DNA from 2 places in the Vibrio sp. TAP-3B genome. Region 1 is predicted to be linked to the other one. Evidence: riboswitches for the same ligand, from Rfam matches in the RefSeq annotation. Region 1 holds a riboswitch; the other holds the start of a gene.

Evidence for each region. Region 1 has a riboswitch for lysine ahead of tet(35) (tetracycline efflux Na+/H+ antiporter family transporter Tet(35)). Riboswitches for the same ligand answer to the same signal wherever they lie in the genome.
Region 2: it holds a riboswitch for lysine, as region 1 does, so the genes downstream of both, lysC (lysine-sensitive aspartokinase 3) here and tet(35) (tetracycline efflux Na+/H+ antiporter family transporter Tet(35)) in region 1, are expected to answer to the same signal.

What each region holds. Positions count from the first base shown of each region.
Region 1 covers NZ_CM173495.1:1,201,295-1,209,571, reverse strand. Annotated here, with positions in the region: gene hflD (high frequency lysogenization protein HflD) at 10-627, opposite strand; gene mnmA (tRNA 2-thiouridine(34) synthase MnmA) at 638-1,780, opposite strand; gene AC3D28_RS05635 (hypothetical protein) at 1,972-2,241, shown strand; gene AC3D28_RS05630 (inosine/guanosine kinase) at 2,358-3,662, shown strand; gene AC3D28_RS05625 (H-NS family histone-like protein) at 3,786-4,196, opposite strand; lysine riboswitch at 4,787-4,969, shown strand; gene tet(35) (tetracycline efflux Na+/H+ antiporter family transporter Tet(35)) at 5,079-6,680, shown strand; partial or broken gene AC3D28_RS05615 (helix-turn-helix domain-containing protein) at 6,962-7,210, opposite strand; His leader region at 7,486-7,622, shown strand; gene hisG (ATP phosphoribosyltransferase) at 7,672-8,277, shown strand, end outside.
Region 2 covers NZ_CM173495.1:2,030,874-2,039,150, forward strand. Annotated here, with positions in the region: gene uvrA (excinuclease ABC subunit UvrA) at 1-89, shown strand, start outside; gene AC3D28_RS09585 (PglL family O-oligosaccharyltransferase) at 157-1,950, shown strand; gene AC3D28_RS09590 (pyridoxal-phosphate-dependent aminotransferase family protein) at 2,007-3,128, opposite strand; lysine riboswitch at 3,351-3,528, shown strand; gene lysC (lysine-sensitive aspartokinase 3) at 3,634-4,986, shown strand; gene metH (methionine synthase) at 5,052-8,277, opposite strand, start outside.

The DNA.
Region 1 (8,277 bases):
AGGTGCATTTTATATTCGGGCTAACAGGATCTGAGCCTGTTCGATCATTTTCTTGCGGCCAAAGATCAGGTGACGACGTTTGCCACCGACTTGACGCCAAAGCACCGCGCTACGAATTCCCGATAGTAGTAGCGCCCGAACTTTATGCTGGCTAGAGGTTTGTTGCAATACCGATGGTGTGCCGGTGACTTGAATTCGTGGACCAATAGGGCTAACGACATCCAAATAAATACTTGCGAGATTGCTAAGCATTTGATCGTCTAGCAATTCAAAATGTTCCGTTTGACGTTTGGCCATCTGAATACGATCAGCAAGTTGTGACATCGCATCGTTACGAGCAGTTAACTTACGTTCTAGAGCCATTAAGCTAATGAGATAGCGAGTAATTTCACTGCCAGATGGGGTGCTATCAATGCCTTTAACTAGGCACTCTAGACCAAGTTTTAGATCGGCTTCGCAACCGAATACGCCAACGGTGTTAGCTGGATTTGTGTTCAAAATGGCGTTAATGGATGTTTCAAAAGCATCTTGATCACAATGTCCGTTTCGCGCCACTTGTTGAACCAAAGCAACGGCTTGGCAAATACCAGCGAAAGCGATAGTACGGTCATAAAGTGTATTCGCCACGTAACAACTCCTAAGCTTGAGAATATTTAATGCGTTGTTCGATAATGCCGCCACCTAGGCACACGTCATCTTTATAGAATACGGCAGATTGACCAGGAGTCACTGCAATTTGTGGTTCATCAAAGATCACTTTAATGTTTTCATCATCGACAGGAATGATTGTACAAGGAATATCGTGTTGGCGGTAACGAGTTTTTACTGTGCACTTCATAACATCACGAATTGGTTCACGTTCTACCCAATGAAGTTGTGATGCAAGTAGCCCTTCTGATTTCAGGATTGGATGGTCTTTGCCTTGCACGGCAATCAAAACGTTGCGCTTGAGGTCTTTTTCACCAACGAACCATGGTTCTTCATTGCCACCACCGCCTTTACGACCACCAATGTGTAAGCCTTTACGCTGGCCCAGAGTGTGGTACATCAGACCTTGGTGTTGGCCGATCACTTCGCCTTCTGGCGTTTCGATGTTACCAGGTTGAGCTGGTAGGTAACGGCTCAGGAAGTCGGTAAATTTACGCTCACCGATGAAACAGATACCAGTAGAGTCTTTTTTCTTCGCTGTTACTAAGCCTTGCTCTTCCGCAATGCGGCGCACTTCTGGCTTCTCTAAATCACCAACCGGGAATAGGCTACGGCCTACTTGCTCGTGGCTGAGTGTATATAAGAAGTAGCTCTGGTCTTTGTTGCTATCTAGACCGCGTAACATTTGTGGTTTCTTCTGTTCTTCACCAGGTAATGAATTTTCTGGGAAAGAACGACGCACGTAGTGACCCATTGCGATGTAGTCTGCTTCCAGCACTTCATCGGCAAACTCAAGGAACGCTTTAAACTTAATTTCTTTATTACAAAGAATGTCTGGATTGGGCGTACGACCTGCTTTGTATTCCGCTAGGAAGTACTCAAATACGTTATCCCAGTACTCTGCGGCAAAGTTGATGGTGTGTAGATGGATGCCTAGCTTGTCACATACTGCCTGAGCATCGGCTAAGTCTTCTGCTGCTGTGCAATATTCTTCGTTGTCATCTTCTTCCCAGTTCTTCATGAACAGGCCTTCAACTTGGTAGCCTTGTTGTTTTAGAAGGTACGCAGAAACAGATGAATCAACGCCGCCGGACATACCGACGATGACTTTCTTTTGGCTGTTATCAGACATTACTAAACACCACTTAAATAAACGGGACGCAGATTCTATCAGAATCCACAGACCGGTGACAGTTCCGAGATTGAAATCACACTTCGTTTTTTGTTGTATTTGCTACAACAAAAACATCGAATGGGCTATTTCATAGATATAGAGAAGGTATATATGGCATAGTTGGCAAAAATCCAAGAGGTAGTGAACAAATGACAGCCGAAAATCAATTCATGCAAGAAGCAGAACTCATTGAAATTGTGGAAAACCAGTTAGAGGATGGACATCCAATCCAAGCCAAAGAAACGTTAATGCGCTTAATGATGACCGGAACGCCACGAGAAGATGCCGTGGCTATGCTGGCGTGCGCAATGTCGATTGAAGTATTTGATGTCATGAAAAATGAAGGAGAGTTCAATCTGAAGCGCTACAGTGAACACCTAGATCAGCTACCAGATCTGAGCTTTATGGAGGGGGAATAAGTCTTCGGGAAGAAAAAATGGCTAGCAATCGTTTGCTATAATGGCTTTTATTGCCGCTTTATTATTCGCGGTATAGAATCCGTTCTCTTTATTATCCCCTTACTCAGACTGACAATATGAAATTTCCTGGACAACGCAAATCGAAGCACTATTTTCCTGTTCATGCTCGTGACCCACTAGTGAGCCAAGCACAAGAAAGCAAGATGATGACGCGCACTCACATCATTGGTATTGACCAAACTTTGGTAGATATTGAAGCAAAAGTTACAACGGATGTGATTGAAAAGTACGGTTTGAGTAAAGGCCATTCACTGGTTATTGATGACGCCAAAGCGGAAGAATTATATCAGCAGTTAAAAGAAGAGAGCTTAATTACCAATGAGTATGCAGGCGGTACTATTGGTAATACGTTACACAACTACTCTGTTTTAGCCGATGACCGCTCAACGCTGCTTGGTGTTATGAGTCAGGATATCAAAATCGGCAGTTATGGTTATCGTTACCTATGTAACACATCGAGCCGGATGGATTTGAATTACCTACAAGGCGTAGATGGTGCGATTGGCCGTTGTTTCGCGCTTATTACCGAAGATGGTGAACGTACTTTTGCAATTAGTGAAGGTCAGATGAACCAACTTCATCCCGATAGTATTCCAGAAAAAATCTTCAAAAATGCTTCTGCGTTGGTACTAACTTCGTACTTAGTACGTTGTAAAGAGGGTGACCCAATGCCTGAAGCAACGATGAAGGCAATTGAATACGCGAAAAAGAATGATGTACCAGTGGTTCTTACGCTAGGAACAAAGTTTGTTATTCAAGATGATCCCAAATATTGGCAAGAGTTTATTCGAGACAACGTTTCTGTTGTCGCCATGAATGAAGATGAAGCAGAAGCCCTGACAGGTGAGTCTGATCCTCTTGCTGCATCGGATAAGGCGTTAGAATGGACTGATTTGGTGCTGTGTACAGCAGGTCCTGTTGGTTTGTTTATGGCTGGTTATACAGAAGACAGTGCGAAGCGAGAAACATCTTTACCATTGCTTCCAGGTTCAATCGCGGAGTTTAACCGTTATGAATTTAGCCGCCCAGCTAAGCGACACGCATGTGAGAATCCGATTAAGGTTTACTCACATATTTCTCCATATATGGGGGGACCTGAAAAGATAAAGAATACTAATGGTGCGGGTGACGCGGCATTATCAGCTGTCCTTCATGATATGGCCGCAAACAAATATCATAAAGAAAATGTGCCTAATTCAAGCAAGCACAGTAACGAGTATTTAACCTACTCTTCTTTTTCACAAGTTTGCAAATATGCAAACCGTGCTAGTTATGAAGTTCTCGTTCAGCACTCTCCACGTCTGTCACGCGGTCTTCCAGAGCGAGAAGACAGCTTAGAAGAAGCATACTGGGAACGTTAATACATAATCGATTAATTAACTGTTCGATAACTAATGTTAAAATGGCGCACTTGAGAGTGCGCCATTTTAGTTTGTTCAATACAAATAAAAAAGGCTCCAACGAGAGCCTTTTAATAATCTGAATTAGATTAGGAAATCATCTAATGATTTACCCGCATCCAGTTGCTCTTGGATTGCGGAAGGTGTACGACCTTGGCCAGTCCAAGTTTTTTCTTGGCCGTTTGCGTTTATGTATTTGTATTTTGCTGGGCGAGGCGCGCGCTTCTTAGATTTTGTCTTCGTTTTAGCTTCGCCCGATAAAGCACTGATTAGTGCTTCAACGTCGATGCCATCTTGAGCGATTTTTTCTGCTATCTCTGCTAGTTTCGCTTCTTGCTCTGCTTTTTCTGCACGTTCTGCTTCTTCTGTTTCTCTGCGCTCTTCTACAACAGTAGTTAGTTTATCTAGAGCTTCTTCCAATTGTTCTAGAGTCAGCTCACGAGAAAATGCACGAAGGCTACGGATATTTAGAAGTGTTTTAGTCAGCTCTGACATAACGATTCCTGTTAATAGGTTAATGTGTTGGGCACTTTTATTGTTACGATTAAATAATGCCAGTCTACAAATAAACAAAGAGTCCTTATATTTAACTTTATCTTCTCCTTATGTGCAAATACTAAATCATGATTTTGTTTAAATTTAGCTGTTTTTTACCTTTATTAATAATACTTAACTCGAAAGAAATCTTAAGAGGTGGGAATTAAAGTTATTATCCATTATTGCTGATAATGATTAATGCATCGCTTTGTATAAATTTGTATAAAAAGGTGAGAATTAGTACTTAGAAATAGACTGTGTCTCACTATCTCTAGCGAGCATATATTCTGAATTTATTGAATCCGGATAAACCATGATATTCCTAAGGTAATGATGATGTTTCATAAATATCGTAGTTGCTGTGATTTCAGTTGCACAAAGGAAAATTAAAGTAGGCATGATTTATAAATTAGAGGTGTGACTATTTATTGGTTTAATTTAGTTTGATGTGTTGCATTGCCTCATATCATAAGTACAATGGCTGCCACCTGATGCAATATTGCAGATAATTTGTTGTTGATTTGTAAAATGAACGGTTAATTGTTTGCTGTTGCCGTAGAGGTGCAGTCTCGAAGAGTAGCTATTATTGGGGTGATGCCAATGAATAATAGTGGAAGGCGAAGATTGCCGAAGTAAGTAGCCTATCAACGTTACTTATTGGGGTTGTATCTGAAAGGAACAACACTGCCATAGTATATATTCACATTAAACTATGGAGCGCTACTGTAGGGTTGGGTGAAGTGTTCGCTTCCCTGTCGCTAAGTTCAACATGAGCACGTATCGTATGCTGCGTGACTTGTCTGCAGTAGATCTCTAGCCAAACTTTGGTTTTTGAAGATCATGAATTTAATAGATTTTTCCAATTCTCCTGTTTCATTATTGCCACCTATTGTCGCTTTGACTCTGGCGATTTTGACTCGACGTGTATTAATTTCTCTCGGCGTTGGTATCGTACTGGGGTCGGTTCTACTAAACAGCTGGTCTATCGGTGACACCGCTAGCTATGTCAGTTCTCAAGTGTCCTCTGTCTTTGTTGAAGATGGTGGTATTAATACTTGGAATATGAGTATTGTTGGTTTCCTCGTTTTGCTTGGTATGACCACGGCCTTGTTGACGCTGTCTGGTGGTACTCGTGCGTTTGCCGAGTGGGCACAGTCTCGAGTGAAAAGTAAGCGCGGCTCTAAACTTCTCGCAGCCTGCTTAGGCGTATTCATTTTTGTCGACGACTACTTTAACAGTCTTGCTGTTGGTGCGATTTCTCGCCCGGTGACCGATCGTTTCTATGTGTCTCGCGCCAAACTTGCGTATATTCTTGACTCAACAGCAGCACCAATGTGTGTGATCATGCCAGCGTCTAGCTGGGGCGCATATATCATCACTATCATTGGCGGCATTTTGGTCTCTCATGGGATTACCGAGTATTCAGCGTTAGGTGCCTATGTTCGTTTGATCCCAATGAACTTCTACGCAGTCTTTGCGCTACTGATGGTGTTTGCGGTTGCTTGGTTTGGCCTAGATGTCGGTAAGATGCGTGATCACGAAATTTCGGCGTCTCAAGGTCGTGGCTTTGATAAAGACAAAGAGAATGATTCGCAAGAAGCGCATGAACTCAATGAAGAGCTTGATATCCGCGAAAGTGAAAAAGGCACAGTTTCTGACCTTGTACTTCCTATTGTCACGCTAATTATTGCCACGATCGCTTCGATGCTATACACCGGTGGTCAGGCTTTGGCCGCTGATGGTAAAGAATTTGCTTTGTTGGGCGCATTTGAAAACACCGATGTAGGTATGTCTTTAATCTACGGTAGTTTGCTAGGTTTAGCCGTCGCCTTGTTTACTGTGATTAAACAAGGCCTACCAATGACTGAGATTACTCGCACGCTTTGGATTGGTGCTAAGTCAATGTTCGGGGCAATTCTCATACTCGTATTTGCTTGGACCATTGGTTCTGTTATCGGCGACATGAAGACAGGGTCTTACTTATCGACCTTGGCGCAAGGTAATATTAACCCGCAGTGGTTACCTGTGATTTTATTCTTATTGTCAGGTTTAATGGCTTTCTCAACGGGCACTTCATGGGGGACGTTTGGCATCATGTTACCAATTGCCGGTGATATGGCGGGGGCGACTGATCTCGCGTTGATGCTGCCAATGTTGAGTGCCGTATTAGCCGGCGCGGTATTTGGTGACCATTGCTCACCAATTTCAGATACTACGATTCTATCGTCTACTGGTGCTCGCTGTAATCACATTGATCACGTATCAACACAGTTACCTTATGCATTATCGGTGGCACTAGTCTCGTGTGTTGGCTTTATTACTTTGGGCATAACGGCATCTATCGCACTCTCGCTTATTGCTGCGTCAGTGATTTTCATTATGGTATGCCTCGCCCTGTCTTGGTTGTCGAAGTCTAAGATGGCATCGTGTCAAAACGTATAACGCGTTTCAGTTTACTGACAGAAAGAGGAAGCTCCGCTAAATTAGCGGAGCTTTTTTTTAACGCGATTTAGGTGAGGGGGTAATCGCGTTTTTGGGGATAACCTAATCATCTCGGACTTACTGTTAGTTATTAGCAAGGAACGAGCAAGGAATATGCCTGATATAAGCTTTTGATTTATAGTGTTCTAAAGTTAGGGTATTCAGGCTGAAAATTTAAGTGAATGATACATAGCGAGTTGTCTGTTACACAGTGTTACGTTACACCTGTATAGTGATAGTGACTAGACGTTTAAGTTGTACTTTTTAATGAGACGGTAGAGCGTTGTTCTCGATATCCCAAGATGACGCGCAGCAGCACTCATATTGTGTTTGTTTTCCTCAATTGCCTACAATAGGTAATCGAGGTCGATTTGGTCTACTGAAGGGAGCAGCTGTCTCTCATTATTATCTAGGCTCAAGTCGGCGACGAGTAGGGTATTGTCGTCACACATAATAATGGCTCGTTGAATCACGTTTCGTCGCTCTTGAATACATACGCTATTACCGATTAATGAGTATAGTGCAGCATCACTGAAATCTGCTGTTTGCTGAGTGCTACCTTTACGCAGTTTCATGGGTAATCACTATTTTTTGCACCTTATCGCAATTAAATTAAAAATAAGTTATTAAAAATTAATGGTTTAAAAAAAAGTGCTGGAAAATTTAAAATTCGCTATTGAAAAAAATAGAATCCTTAGTTAGTGTGGAGCTAATCCAGAAATACGACAGAGCCTTAAATAAGTATGCGCAATTTTGTAATGAACATTCATCACCATCATCACCCAATCTAGTCTTTCGGGAGATGCGCGCATACCCGGGAGGCAGGAAACTCCCGGAGGTTAAATCAGAGCAATTTCAGATTAAAACCCTCGGGAGAGAACAATCTCCCGAGGGTTTTTTCGTTTTAGCTTTAAAAATATTTAGATATCAAATCTTGCACAGGGACAAAGTTATGCAAACACAACGCTTAAGAATCGCTATTCAGAAAAAAGGCCGTCTTAGTAAAGAAAGCCAAGCTCTACTAAAACAATGCGGCGTAAAATTTAACATTATGGGGGAACGATTAGTTGTTCACTCGGAGAATATGCCGATCGATTTGCTGCTAGTGCGTGACGATGACATTCCTGGTTTGATCATGGATGGCGTTGTTGACCTTGGTTTTATCGGAGAAAACGAGTTAGAGGAAGTACGTTTAGATCGTAAAGCTTTGGGTGAGCCATGTGAATTTGTTCCACTTCGTCGACTTGATTTTGGCGGTTGCCGCTTGTCTATCGCTATCGACAAGGATGAAGAGTACAACGGCCCGCAAGACTTGGCTGGTAAGCGTATTGCCACAACTTACCCTCAACTCCTAAAAGCTTACATGGATGAAGCAGGTGTTCCATTCTCCACATGTATGTTAACGGGCTCTGTAGAAGTCGCGCCTCGCGCTGGGCTAGCTGATGCGATTGCTGACTTAGTATCAACTGGCGCAACGCTAGAAGCGAACGGCTTAAAAGAAGCGGAGATGATCTTCAAATCGAAAGCGACGCTAATTCAGCGTACAGGGGAGTTCGAT
Region 2 (8,277 bases), 830 kb from region 1:
GAGAGATAATTGCTCAAGGAACACCGGAAGATGTGTCGCAAATCGAGGGCTCACACACAGCTCACTTCCTTAAACCTATGTTGAAGTAGAAAAAACAGGTAAAGTACGAAGACCAGCAAGTGCTGGTCTTTTTTCATTCAAAACAACGCAATAACTATGGCTACTATACATGTAAGTGGAACGAAGCTTTCTCCTGAAAAAGTACAAATTCCTCTCAATCGCAAGTTTATCTTTGCTTTGGCAACACTGTTTTTGTTGGCAATGCACTTTTTTATCCCTAATCCTGGCGGTTCAGGCTTGGCTCTTTCATTCAATGCGACAACTTGGATTGCTTTTAGTTTTGCGCTAGGTATTGGATGTTATCAACTCGCCAGCAACCGAGTTTTACGTTACTCCAAACTGACCATTGGGCTGTGTATTAGCGTCATGATCATGACTGTACCCGTCTTTTATCCGAATGCGAATAGTAGTTTGGCGGCCAATAAACTCATTGGCCTTTGGAGTGGTTTGCTGTTTTTTATTGTGTTGCAACAGTTCCATTTCAGTAATAAGCACCGTCAGCGCTTGTTGTGGTTCATCGTCTTGGCCGTTGTCATCGAAGCCATTTTCGGTTTGACGCAATACCTCTACCTCAAGCCGGGTAATCCATTTGGTTACAATACAATGGTTAACCGTCCCTATGGTATTTTCCAGCAGCCGAATGTAATGGCTAGCTTTCTCGCAACTGGATTGGTGATTGCGAGTTACTTGCTTGCGCGCCAGCCCTATAAGTACGACCGAAAATTGAGTGATGTTTACCTGCTCTATGCAGTGCCCGTGTTAACTTTGCCATTGATTGTGGCATTGGCTTCACGTACTGGCTGGTTAGCATCGATTATCGCCGTATTATTGCTCATTCCGTATATGTACCGCTTCGCGACAAAAGGACGCTTTGTCCGCTGGGTTTCGTCTCTCGCGACAGGGCTAGCACTATCGGTTGTTGTGATGCACATTGCCTTTCCTGACGGCGGCGGCTTAGCGACAGAGAAAGTGAACATGGAGTCACCTCGTGCTTACACTTTCCCTCAAACTTTAGATATGGTGATTGAAAAGCCTTTCACCGGCTATGGCTATGGCCGATTTGAGTCGGAGTATATGCTGTATACTGCTCGCCAACATGCACTAAACGAGCATTATCCCGCGGGTTTACCTGCAATGGATCATCCTCATAACGAACTACTTTACTGGGGCGTTGAAGGTGGATTATTGCCAATATTAGGCATTTTCTTAGCCATGATGCTCGTACTGTATCGCATCTATCAAGCCAAGCGAGGGACTCGTCTTGCCCTACTTGCACTGTTTATTCCGATGGTCTTGCACTCGCAGCTGGAATACCCTTTCTATCATTCTTTAGTGCATTGGTTGATCTTCATTCTGCTTATTTACTGGGTAGATCAGCGCGTCTCTCGTTACCGACAAGTAGGATTCAGTCACATCACAAAAAGCTTGCTACGAGTCTTGAGTTTAATACTTCCCACCGTATTTACGTTCTACATGGTGAGCGCTCTACATACCAACTATATACTGACGAAGTTCGAAACCACACGACCGACCAACCCAGATATTCTCAATCAAGTCAGCAATCCAGTTGTTTGGAAAGATAGATTCGACTGGGATGTCTACAGCACGTTCTTGAACATCGGCTTATACCAGCAAGACCCAACATTGATTCAGCCATACATCGACTGGTCACTCACGATCATTAAAGATAAACCACGTCCTGCTTTCTATAATAATTTGATTCTCGCCTATCAAGGTCTAAACGACAGTAGCAAAGCTGAGCAGGTACGGACTGAAGCGCAATTCCTATTTCCGAACGTAGACTTTAGCCAAGTCAATTACCAACCACCTTCACATGCGCAATCGGCGACACCGAGCATATCTCGGCCTGAATCGGTCATGGCGAATTAAGTCATATAAAAAAGCGAAGGAGAACCTTCGCTTTTTTATTTATATTTTGATTAACACTACTCGGTGAGCGACTCTTCTAAGGCTTTTAAGCACAGTGCGACATTTTCAGGTCGAGCAGCATAGCCCATCAAACCGATCCGCCACGCTTTTCCAGCCAATGCTCCTAATCCCGCGCCAATCTCCAAGTTGTACGTCTCTAACAAATGCGTACGAACTTTTGCTTCATCGACCCCTTCTGGCACATAAATCGCATTCAACTGAGGTAAGCGATGAGCCTCTTCCACTACAAATTCAAAGCCAAGCTTTTGTAAGCCATCCTTCAATTTTTCATGCATTAATTGGTGACGAGCCCAGGCACTCTCCAAACCTTCGTTCTTTAAAATCAGTAAAGCTTCGTGCAGCGCATACAAACTATTAACTGGTGCAGTATGGTGGTAGCTACGTTTGCCTTCGCCACTCCAGTAACCTAGCACTAAACTTTGGTCTAAGAACCAACTCTGTACTGGTGAGGTTCTTGACTGAATCTTTTCGATTGCGGCAGGAGAAAGCGTCACTGGCGATAAACCAGGTACACATGACAAACATTTTTGACTTCCCGAATACACCGCATCCAGTTGCCACTCATCGACTTTTAGCGGCACACCGCCCAATGACGTGACCGCATCAACAATCGATAATGTGTTGTACTGCTTCGCTAGTTTCCCTAGAGTTTGAGCATCACTCACTGCGCCGGTTGAAGTTTCTGCATGTACGAAAGCGAGGATTTTTGTCTCAGGATGCTGCTGTAGTGCTTGCTCCACTTTATCAACAGAAACTGGCGTACCCCATTCATCATCAACGACAACAACTTCTCCCCCAGCACGAACCACGTTTTCACGCATGCGCTCACCAAACACACCATTGCGGCACACAATGACTTTGTCACCTTTTTCAATTAAGTTAACAAAACAGGTTTCCATCCCCGCACTGCCTGGCGCCGAGACCGCAATAGTGAATTCATTTTCCGTCTGGAAAGCGTATTTCAATAGCTGTTTCAACTCATCCATCATCGCGATGAAAAGAGGGTCTAAATGGCCAACCGTTGGACGACTCAATGCTTGAAGCACTTGAGGATAAATATCAGAAGGACCAGGTCCCATGAGAATACGATGAGGGGGAATAAAGCTCTGGATCGGCATGTCAGCTCCTTGATTGCTATCATTTATCCTGAGCATGATAAAAGTTCTATTCAACAAGGTGGCTCAGGCATCAAGCTTTTACCCTAATCGATTTTCCTTCACTCAGCAATTAGCCGTAAGTATAGAGGTCAAACCACTGTCACAAATTCGTTAATAAAAAACATCATCATGGTTGAAATATTGATTGACATTACTTCGGCAAAACCGTTCAATGTTTGAGCTTTATGTAGAAGAGGAGCACTACCCAGGTAGATGATTGGTGGAACCGCAATTCCAAGCCCAATTATTCAGGGGGAGTAGTGCCGAGGTAAGTCAAAGTTGCAGGATTTGACTTGTCGGTTGACTGGGTTGAGTCCCATCAACTGTCATCAGCGCCGCCTGATGAAGAGCTTCTGAGGGTGAGTTTTTCAAATGACATTCTAAATACCTCTCTTTTTGCTCTGTTCCTTTCCTCACTAAACATTGGATGTACATATTATTTTTTAGGAAGTCGTGGGAGAACGCAGTGAGTGCATTTAACGTAGCTAAATTCGGTGGGACTAGTGTGGCCAACTTTGAGGCAATGAGTCGTTGCGCCAGCATTATTGAAAACAACCCAAATACTCGCTTAGTGGTGAGCAGTGCTTGCTCAGGTGTAACCAATTTACTGGTTGCGTTGGCAAGTGGCGTGCAAGACCAAACACACCGCTCCGAGTTACTTCAAAAGCTGACCAATATACATGATTCCGTTTTAGCTCAGCTCAAAGATGGCTCTGAAGCCTCCACTGAGGTATATGCCATTCTCGATACCGTAACCAGTCTGGCCGAAGCCGCATCCATTCAAACCAGCGCCAAGCTGACCGATCAATTGGTCGCATGTGGTGAACTGATGTCGACCCATATTCTCGCTCAATTGATGCGTGAACGTGACATTCAAGCCGTTCGCTTCGATATCCGTGACGTTTTAAGAACAGATGACAGCTTTGGCCGCGCAGAACCAAACATTGAAATGATTTCAGAGCTCGCACAAGAAAAATTGGTTCCACTGTGTCACAAATCTGTCGTCATCACTCAAGGCTTTATCGGGTCTGACGGACAAGGCAATACAACCACATTGGGACGAGGCGGCAGCGACTACAGTGCCGCATTAATCGCAGAGAGTGTCAAAGCGGCGGGTTTAGAAATTTGGACCGATGTGCCAGGCATCTACACCACCGATCCCCGTATTGCGCCAAAGGCCTCACCCATCCCCGAGATCAGCTTTAGCGAAGCATCAGAAATGGCCAATTTTGGTGCAAAGATCCTCCACCCTTCAACACTTATTCCTGCACTTCGCCATGACATTCCTGTGTTTGTTGGTTCATCGAAGACACCAGAGAAAGGCGGCACTTGGATTCGTCATCAAGTCGAAAGCTCACCACTTTTCCGCGCGCTGGCCCTACGCTGCAACCAAACGATGGTGACACTCCGCAGTGCCAACATGTTCCACGCGTATGGCTTCTTGGCAAAAGTCTTTGAGATCTTAGCCAAACACAAAATCTCAGTCGATTTGATCACAACATCAGAAATCAGTGTCTCGTTAACTTTGGATCAAACGGATACGTCAGGCGGGGCCCCTCAACTACCACAAGCCGTGCGTGAAGAACTGGAAGCGCTGTGTAAAGTAGAAGTCGAACACGATTTATGCCTCGTTGCTCTGATTGGTAATAACATGAGCGAGAGCAAAGGTTATGCGAAACAAGTCTTCGGTACGCTAGCAGATTTTAACCTACGTATGATTTGTTACGGTGCCAGCCCTCATAACTTGTGCTTCCTTGTTCATGAGTCAGTGTCGAAACAAGCCATCCAAAAACTGCATACTGAACTGTTTGAGTCATAATACTTTATATCAAATAGGAAAAAGGGCTGCGATTGTGCAGCCCTCTTTGTTTTCACAGAAACAGATTAAGCGTTGATGTTTGGACCTAGCCACTTTTCAGCTTCGATCCGATCCCACCTTTTACGATCGGCATAACTTTCTAACTGATCGTCTTGAATCTGTGCGATCGCGAAATAGCGAGAGTCGGGGTGCGAGAAGTACCAACCCGATACCGATGCTCCGGGGTACATCGCATAGCTTGAAGTCAATGACATACCAATATTCTCTTCTACATTAAGTAGCTCCCATAATGGACCTTTTTCAGTATGCTCAGGGCATGCAGGATAACCAGGTGCAGGGCGAATACCTTGATATTTTTCACGGATAAGACCATCGTTAGATAAGTTTTCATCCGCTGCATAACCCCAAATTTCTTTGCGTACGCGCTTATGCAAATATTCAGCAAACGCTTCGGCAAGACGATCCGCTACCGCTTGAATCATGATGGCGTTGTAATCATCACCTTGGGCTTTATATTGGTCAGCCAGTTCACGTTCACCTATGCCACCGGTTACCGCAAACGCTCCAATCCAATCTGGCTTACCCGACTCTTTTGGCGCGATGTAGTCCGAAAGACAGTAATTGAATCCTTTTGGTTTTTCAGTTTGTTGACGTAGATTACGCAGCACTTTCGCCACTTCGTTACGTGATTCATCGGTGTACACTTCAATATCATCGCCTACGCTCGCCGCTGGAAATAAACCACACATGCCGCGAGCTTTAAGTAAACCTTCCCGCTCAACACGGTCAAGCAACTCATTGGCATCATCGAACAGACGCTGTGCCTCTTCACCGACTTCTTCATGCTTGAAAATGGTTGGGTACTTGCCAACTAATGACCAAGTCATAAAGAAAGGGGTCCAATCGATGTATGGACGTAACGCCGCGATATCAACGTCATCAAAGATATGAATTCCCGGTTTAACCGGCGCAGGCGGTGTGTAAACTTCCCAATTGATAGCCACTTTATTTGCCCGCGCCTCTTCAAGCGTCACGGGTTTAGTTCTCGGCTTCTTACGCTTATGCTGATCTCGAACACGTTCATAATCAGCATCTAGCTTTTCAACAAACACCGGTCGACGTTCGTCTGATAATAAAGATGAACATACCCCCACAGCTCGAGAGGCATTATTTACGTACACCACAGGATGTTGATAGTTTTGCTCAATCTTAACCGCCGTGTGCGCTTTTGATGTGGTTGCTCCGCCAATCAACAGTGGCAGTTTAAAATCAAGACGTTGCATTTCTTTCGCGACATGGACCATTTCATCTAAGGAGGGGGTGATCAAGCCTGATAGACCGATGATGTCGACATTCTCTTCTTGTGCCACTTTTAAGATTTTGTCGCATGGCACCATAACGCCAAGATCGATAATTTCATAGTTATTACATTGAAGCACTACGCCAACGATATTTTTTCCAATATCGTGCACATCCCCTTTGACTGTGGCGAGTAGGATCTTACCATTAGTTTGGCCAACCTGTTTTTCAGCATCAATGTAGGGCTCCAAATGCCCAACTGCCTGTTTCATCACTCGGGCTGACTTCACTACCTGAGGCAGAAACATCTTACCTTCCCCAAATAAGTCCCCGACCACGTTCATACCATCCATTAACGGGCCTTCAATTACCTCCAAAGGTTTAGTAGCATTCACGCGAGCTTCTTCCGTGTCCTCGATAATAAACTCGGTAATCCCTTTTACTAAGGCATGCTCCAAACGCTTTTCAACAGGCCATGTTCGCCACTCTAATACTGAAGCATCTTCTTCCTTGCCAACCCCCTTGTCTGCGTACACGGTAGCAATATCTAATAGCCTTTCTGTTGAGTCATCACGACGGTTCAAAACCACATCTTCTACCGCTTCGCGCAATGTTTCAGGGACGTTATCGTAAATTTCTAACTGGCCAGCATTTACGATGCCCATGTCCATACCGTTTTTAAAACAGTGGTAAAGGAACACGGCGTGAATCGCTTCACGCACGTAATTATTGCCACGAAAAGAGAAAGAAACATTAGAGACACCACCTGAAATCATCGCATGTGGTAGGTCACGTTTGATCTCCCCGATAGCTTCGATAAAATCAACCGCGTAGTTGTTGTGCTCATCAATCCCTGTCGCAACAGCAAAGATATTTGGATCAAAAATGATATCTTCAGGTGGGAAACCACCCTCATCGACCAAAACTCGGTAAGCGTTAGTACAAATTTCGACTTTACGCTCACGGGTATCCGCCTGACCGACTTCATCAAAGGCCATGACGATGACCGCCGCACCGTAACGACGAATCAACTTCGCTTGCTCGACAAACTTTTCTTTGCCTTCTTTTAGCGAGATCGAGTTTACAATCCCTTTACCTTGAATACACTTTAAGCCAGCTTCGATCACTTCCCACTTCGAAGAATCGACCATGATTGGCACTTTCGAAATTTCTGGCTCAGACGCACAAAGGTTCAAGAACCGAACCATACAGGCCTGAGCGTCCAACATGCCTTCATCCATGTTAATGTCGATGATTTGCGCACCATTTTCAACTTGCTGACGTGCAACATCTAGAGCCTCATCATAGCGTTCTTCTCGAATCAGGCGTTTGAAACGAGCAGAGCCAGTCACGTTAGTACGCTCACCTACATTTATAAATAACGACTCTTTTTTTATCGTCAGTGGTTCAAGCCCAGACAAGCGACAAGCGACTGGTAAATCAGGCAAATGACGAGGCACTACGCCTTCAACCGCTTCTGTCATTTGACGAATATGTTCTGGGGTCGTCCCACAACAACCACCGATTAAATTCAAAAAGCCACTTTGTGCCCACTCTTTAACATGAGTTGCCATCTCTTCTGGGGAAAGATCGTACTCACCGAACGCATTAGGTAGCCCAGCATTAGGATGCGCGGAAATGAATGACTCAGAAATACGAGAGAGCTCCTCAACATAAGGGCGAAGCTCATCGGGACCAAGAGCACAGTTAAGACCAAAAGATAGCGGCCTTACATGACGTAGAGAGTTATAAAAAGCTTCGGTCGTTTGTCCTGATAGCGTGCGACCCGACGCATCGGTAATCGTACCTGAAATCATGACAGGCAGAGTGATACCAAGTTCTTCGAATACCGTATCGACCGCAAAAGCACACGCCTTAGCATTCAATGTGTCAAAGATAGTTTCGATCAGGATCAGGTCCGCCCCACCTGTTATCAGCGCACGCGTGGATTCCGAATACGCTTCAACTAATTGGTCAAAAGAGACATTTCGG